One region of the Shewanella maritima genome, then DNA from elsewhere that is predicted to be linked to it. Evidence: predicted binding sites of a transcription regulator. Region 1 holds the regulator's gene; the other holds the start of a gene.
What was found. Region 1 encodes MetJ, which represses methionine synthesis genes. Its sites were predicted from a motif close to TAGACGTCTAGACGTCTA; they were not measured.
Positions count from the first base shown of each region.

Region 2: a site for MetJ is predicted at 2,021-2,038, ahead of msrA (peptide-methionine (S)-S-oxide reductase MsrA). Genes of this name have one in related genera too.

Region 1 covers NZ_CP036200.1:1,651,940-1,655,366, reverse strand. The annotation lists gene EXU30_RS07195 (LysR family transcriptional regulator) at 1-550, opposite strand, end outside; gene EXU30_RS07190 (sulfite exporter TauE/SafE family protein) at 689-1,429, opposite strand; gene metJ (met regulon transcriptional regulator MetJ) at 1,570-1,884, opposite strand; gene metB (cystathionine gamma-synthase) at 2,093-3,253, shown strand; partial or broken gene EXU30_RS07175 (bifunctional aspartate kinase/homoserine dehydrogenase II) at 3,355-3,427, shown strand, end outside.
Region 2 covers NZ_CP036200.1:4,552,557-4,555,983, forward strand. The annotation lists gene EXU30_RS19345 (methyl-accepting chemotaxis protein) at 1-284, shown strand, start outside; gene trxB (thioredoxin-disulfide reductase) at 380-1,333, opposite strand; gene msrA (peptide-methionine (S)-S-oxide reductase MsrA) at 1,487-1,966, opposite strand; gene astE (succinylglutamate desuccinylase) at 2,162-3,187, shown strand; gene EXU30_RS19365 (thiamine pyrophosphate-dependent dehydrogenase E1 component subunit alpha) at 3,343-3,427, shown strand, end outside.

The DNA.
Region 1 (3,427 bases):
CTAAGTCTTCCACACAAGTAATTTCATCGTGCTGCGCCAGATACTCTGGTGTAGCAAACAGCTTTAGCTTGAAAGATGTGAGCTTTTTGGCAACAAAGCTGCTGTCTTCTAGCTTGCCTACATCAATGACAAAATCTAACCCGAGCCGAGTCAGCTCGCGATAGCCGCCTGAGACCATAAAGATCTCAAGTTTGATTTGTGGGTGCTTTCGCATGAACTCCGCTATTTGCCTATCGAGCAGTCGCTCCATAAATGGCAAGAGACCAATTCTAAGCTTCCCTTGTAACTGAGATTGCTGGTTTTCAACCATTCGGGCAGCATTGAGAAATTGCCCAACTAAAGGCTCCACTTGCTCTAAGAATTGCTCGCCACTAGGAGTTAGCGACATTGCGCGGGTGGTACGAATAAAAAGTGGCGCGCCTAATTGTTTTTCTAGCTCGCCGATGCGGCGGCTAACTAACGCGCGTCTGGTATCAAATGAATCTGCGGCTTTAGAAAAGCTACCGAGTTTAGCAACCGCTATAAATAACTCTAAGTCATTGATATTCAACTGATACACCTTAGGTTAGACAAAAGAATGAGTGTAGATGTATCAAGAGATTACTGTCAAACAACACGTTGATAAGCATGATGGAACTCACAGCGACATCATCGCTAAGCGATGAAAGTTGACAAACGTGAGGGCAAACTAAGTAGCCATTAAGCTAATAATTGATTTAGTAGCCAGGATGAGCGCGCTTAAGCTACACAAAATAAAGGTGACTTTTCGCGTCAGGTCTTTATCAATATTGTGTACATATTTACCAGCCACTTTGTGCCCTAATATCACAGAGGGCAAAAGCATGGCAGCGATAACGAGATGTTGCCATTGTACTAATCCATATATCGCCAATATGGCCAGTGCTATCATTGAGCTAAACACAAAAAACGCAGATAAAGCAGCGCGAAAGTCAGCAGCGGCTTTGCCAGCTAACAGTATTGCTAATGGCGGGCCGCCAATCGCGGCAATATTGCCAAAAATCCCCGAAAAGATCCCAGCAATAAACAAGGTGAGCTTATTCACGGGCGCAGTGATTTTATAGATGCTCAGTAACACTGCTAGCAGCACAATACCCGCAATCATTAGGCCGAGAATATCAGCTGGTGCGAGTATCAGTAGACTGGCACCAAGGAGTCCGCCTGGCACGCGGCCAATGAGTGCATATTGCAGTCCGTTAAATTCAAGCGCGCTGCGCTCGCGATATAAGGTTAACGCTGAAATCGAAAAGCCCATTAATATGACCGGCACTGGCACTAAGTCTGGGTCGACAATATACAACAGCGGCGTTGCCACAACTGCTAAACCAAAGCCAATTAGGCTTTGAGTTAGCGCACCAGCAAACATGATGATTGAAGCTAGGATAAGACTTAACGGGTCGACTATTGTCATGTTACTTCCATATTTAGTATGGCTTGAACTTGAGCAAGCTGCGCCTTGGCGCGGGAGCAAAAAATAGGTGCGAGAGTAATAAAAAATGCTTCAACCACCTGAGCGATTGAAGCATCTTAAAATTCGATATGGTCTGCAGACTATTCTACGTCTTCCCACTCGATGCCCATAGCATCCATCAATTTTTTTGCTTCAGCAGGAATTTGGTCTGGTTGCTCTTTAGATAAGTCATCGTCATTTGGCAGTGGCTGACCTGTGTATGCATGCAAGAAAGCTTCGCATAACAGCTCACTGTTAGTGGCGTGGCGTAGGTTATTTACCTGACGGCGAGTACGCTCGTCAGTTAAAACTTTTAGCACCTTTAAAGGGATGGACACAGTAATCTTCTTTACTTGTTCATTCTTTTTGCCATGCTCGGCGTATGGGCTAATATAGTCGCCGTTCCACTCAGTCATTAACTCACCTTTAGCTTTGAATTCGGGGCTGATTTTAACCCCTTATCTACGTTAGTCAAATTATTGCAACGAAATTGTGTGCAATGCAAATAGATTTCTCGATGTTTAGATGTCTATATGGCTATTTCCTATTGACGCTGATGTTTGGGTTAGGTACATTTGGACGTCTAGACATCTCTTTCTTGAGTGGTTGATTTAGGAGTCAATGATGGCCAAACCTCAAAATGCGACAGTGGCAGTGCGCCAAGGTATTGAAAGTGACACCCAGTATGGCGCAGTTGTGCCGCCGATTTATCTGTCGACCAACTACTCTTTTGATGGTCATAAAAATCCACGCGAGTTCGACTATAGTCGCTCGGGTAACCCAACCCGAAATATCCTTGGAGATACTATTGCTCAACTTGAAAACGGAGCAACAGGTGTTGTGACCTGTACCGGTATGGCGGCCATTACTTTGGTCACCAGTCTACTTGAGCCTGAGGATTTAATCGTTGTACCCCACGATTGTTATGGTGGCAGCTATCGTTTGTTCACAAATCTTGCCAAAAAGGGCGCGTTTAAATTATTGGTTGTCGATCAAACCGATGAGCAAGCATTAGCGCAGGCAATTAAGCAAAAGCCAAAAATGGTTTGGCTTGAAACCCCATCAAACCCGCTATTAAGAGTGGTGGATATTGCTGCCATTGCACAGGCAAGCCACGAGGTTGGCGCTTGGGTTGTGGTTGATAACACCTTCTTGTCGCCAATTTTGCAGCAGCCGCTCGATTTAGGCGCCGACATCGTGATTCATTCCACTACTAAATATATCAATGGCCATAGCGACGTGGTTGGCGGCGCAGTAGTCGCAAAAGATGCTGAGCTAGGCGAGTTATTACATTGGTGGTCGAATACCTTAGGGCTTACGGGCAGCGCTTTTGACAGTTACTTAGCATTACGCGGCATTCGCACTTTAGGTGTGCGTATTCGTGAGCATCAAGCCAATGCACAAAAGATTGTTGCGCTGCTAACTAGCCATGAAAGCGTTGCAAAAGTGTATTACCCGGGATTATCTGACCATCCAGGCCACGAAATTGCGCAGAAACAACAAAAAGGTTTCGGCGCTATGTTAAGTTTCGAGCTTAAAGGTGGTGAGGCCGAGGTTGTCGCCTTTTTAGATGCGCTGAAATTGTTCAGTGTTGCTGAAAGTTTAGGCGGCGTGGAAAGTTTAGTAGCCGTTCCGGCAACCATGACCCACCGTGCAATGGAGCGAGAAGCTCGCCTAGAGGCTGGTGTTGAAGACACATTATTGAGACTATCTGTCGGCATTGAGGATGGTGACGATCTAAGCGCAGACATCAAAGCTGGCTTAGATGCGGTTGCAGCTCTATAAAGCGTTAATTTTTGTCCACATATATTTAGAAAATCGCACGCAATAAAGTAAGTTGTACGCGGCACATATCGAGTATTGCCGCGTAGTTTAAGGAGTGACAAATGGCACGAGGTCATTTACATAAATTTGGTGGTTCAAGTCTGGCTGATGCGGACTGTTATCGCCGTGTTGCAC
Region 2 (3,427 bases), 1.8 Mb from region 1:
CTAAAGCTTCGTCTTCTGAAACCGTCAGTGAAACAGCAACCGTTGTTGATGTGTTAGAGCAGGTTAAGGCGAGTATTTTACAAATCTCAGATATGAATGGTCATATTGCCAATGCAACTGAAGAGCAAAATAGAGTGATTAGCGAGCTAAACGTTAATATCACCCGTATCAACGAAATGTCGCTAGAGAACCATCAGCAGAATGCGTTAATAAACGACAACAGCGAGCAAATAAACCAAGGCGCCGCTGATCTGGCTAAACTAGTGGATCAATTCAAAGTGTAAACTAGTTTAGTTATTACTTTGTTCAAGACAAACAAAAGGGCTCAGCTGAGTTTATACAGTTGAGCCCTTTAGCATTTATGTAACTACTTTAGTGGTTAGCCTTTAGCGTCTAGGTAGCGCTCAGCATCTAGTGCAGCCATACAACCTGTACCTGCAGAGGTAATCGCCTGGCGGTAGTGTTGGTCCATTACATCACCACAAGCATAAATACCTTCGATGCTTGTTTGAGTCGCATTGCCCGCAAGACCGCTGTTCACTTTAATGTAGCCGTTATTCATATCTAATTGGCCTTCAAACATACCTGTGTTTGGAGAGTGACCAATAGCAACGAAAACACCTGCTACTTCTAAATCGGTAATGCTACCGTCTTTAGTGCTTTTCTTTTTAAGACCTGTTACACCCATGTCATCGCCAACCACTTCTTCAAGGGTTTGGTCTAGGTGTAGTAGGATATTACCGTTCTCAACTTTGTCCATTAGGCGCTTAGTTAAGATTTTTTCTGAGCGGAAGCTATCACGGCGGTGAATTAGGTGAACTTCTGAAGCAATATTGCTCAAGTAAAGTGCTTCTTCAACAGCTGTGTTACCACCACCAATAACCGCGACCTTTTGGTTACGGTAGAAGAATCCATCACAAGTTGCACAAGCTGATACGCCGCGGCCCATAAATGCTTCTTCTGATGGTAAACCTAAGTAACGTGCAGATGCACCCGTTGCGATAATTAGTGCATCACATGTGTATTCGCCATTGTCACCTTTAAGCTTGAAAGGGCGCTCAGTTAATGTGACTTCATTAATGTGGTCAAATAAAATCTCAGTCTCGAAACGCTCAGCATGCTCTTTCATTCGTTCCATTAAAGCTGGGCCAGTTAGGCCTTCAGCATCGCCAGGCCAGTTTTCAACTTCAGTGGTAGTGGTTAGCTGACCACCTTGTTGCATACCAGTGATCATAACAGGCTTTAGGTTTGCTCGAGCAGCGTAAACGGCAGCTGTATAACCTGCAGGACCTGAGCCTAAGATAAGCAGATTACTGTGACGAGATTCAGACATTATTTTAATTCTCCAATGAAATGCATTCGCATAATCTGGGGATTGTAGGGAATTTAGCTAAGAGGGTAAAGGGATCTTACAACGAGTATTTCGATTAGCTTAATCGGTGCTGTAAAGCTATCCATGCACTACAGCATCAAGGTGGATATCAATCTAGTAACTAATATGGCAGCTCGGCAGACCATTTTTCTCTAAATATTGCTGATGATACTCTTCTGCGCGGTGGAAGCTTTGCAAAGGCACAATTTCAGTAACAATTTGCTTAATGCCCCATTTGCCGCTCTTGATTAGCGCTATTTTTGCAGCCTCGGCTAATTGCTTTTGCTCTGCGTTATGAAAGAACACTGTACTGCGATATTGACTGCCAATATCACCACCTTGCTGATTAAGGGTGGTTGGGTTGTGGTTGGTCCAAAAGATATCAAGCAGCTGCTCGTAACTGACTTGTTCTGGGTCATACTCAACTTGCACCACTTCGGCATGCCCGGTATTACCTTGTTTTACTTGCTCGTAGGTTACCTTGCTATCATCTCCGCCCATATAACCGCAAACAGCATCTGATACACCTTCAACTTCACGAAAGAAATACTCAACACCCCAGAAACAGCCTGCGCCAAATGTTGCTAATGCCATGGATAACCCCTCACTCATACAATAGATGTTTAAACGTTTAGATATTTAGATTGTTAGACGTTTAGATGGCTATAATAAAAAATTATTAGTTGATTGCAAGTCATTTGTGAAAACAAATTTACCTAGCATATAACCCTAAGGATGGTGGCGTGTGTTAGAATCTGCGCCAAATAAAACACCGTTAAGGAGAGAAGAGTGTTACAAGCATCAATTAAAGATAATGATTTCCTCGCATTTACGTTAGCTCACCCACAAGCAATCGACGCACCATTTAAGGTAAATACCAACAGCAATGTTAACGTTGAAGTGCTCGATACTGGGGTAATTTGCTTTACACCTAAGGACTATCAAAAGGACATCGTACTGTCTTGCGCTGTGCACGGTAACGAGACGGCGCCAATTGAAATTTGCAATGAGTTGATTACTGGCTTATTAACTGGCGAGTTAACGCTAAAGCAACGAGTATTGTTTCTAATTGGCAATCCGCCATCTATTCACAACAAGACCCGATTTGTCGAAGAGAACATGAACCGTTTATTTAGCGGCGGGCATGCAAACGGTGACACCCAAAACCAAGAGCGAGTGCGCGCTAAAGCCTTAGAAGGTTATGTACGAGACTTCTTTGAGCAAAATGATGACAAACAGCGTATTCACTATGACCTGCACACCGCAATAAAACCATCAAAGCATGAGAAGTTTGCCATTTACCCTTATCGTCATGGTAAGAGCTACAGTGGTGAGCAGATGATGTTTTTGGCCGCATGTGGTGTCGATACCATTTTGTATCACCACGAACCGACAACCACATTTAGCTACTATTCATCTAATGAGTTTGGCGCCGATGCGTTTACGGTTGAGTTAGGTAAGGTCATGCCGTTTGGGCAAAACGATATGAGTAAATTTGCTAAAGCGAAAGCCATGCTAACCGCGCTTGTGACTCAAACTGAAGTTGAATTACCAGCCTATGAAGCTGAGCAGCTAAACCTATATAAAGTGTCACGCTCAGTGAATAAACACTTTGAAGACTTCACATTCAGCTTTGCAGATAGTACAGAGAACTTTACTCAATTTAATAAAGGCGAGGTGTTAGCCACTGAAGGTGGCCAACAAGTCATCATTGAGCATGATATTGAAGCAATTGTATTCCCAAATGCAAAAGTTCCTGTCGGGCAACGCACAGTATTATGTTTGATCCCTGCACCAAATGAAGATGTGCAGTAACATTGTCGCAGTCGTAAACCATTATATACATTTGCCCAAGTGCTAAAATGAGCCACGGCAAATAATGACTATTGCTAGGTAGTTTACGTTAACGTAATGTTTATCAGCAGATTATAATATCAGGTAACTATTTACCCTATAACTAAGAGCACAATATGAGCAACGCAACAACGAATAATGACACTGTGCATCGTGTCAGCTTCTTAGATAAAGCGTCATTGCACATTCCAACCTTGCGCA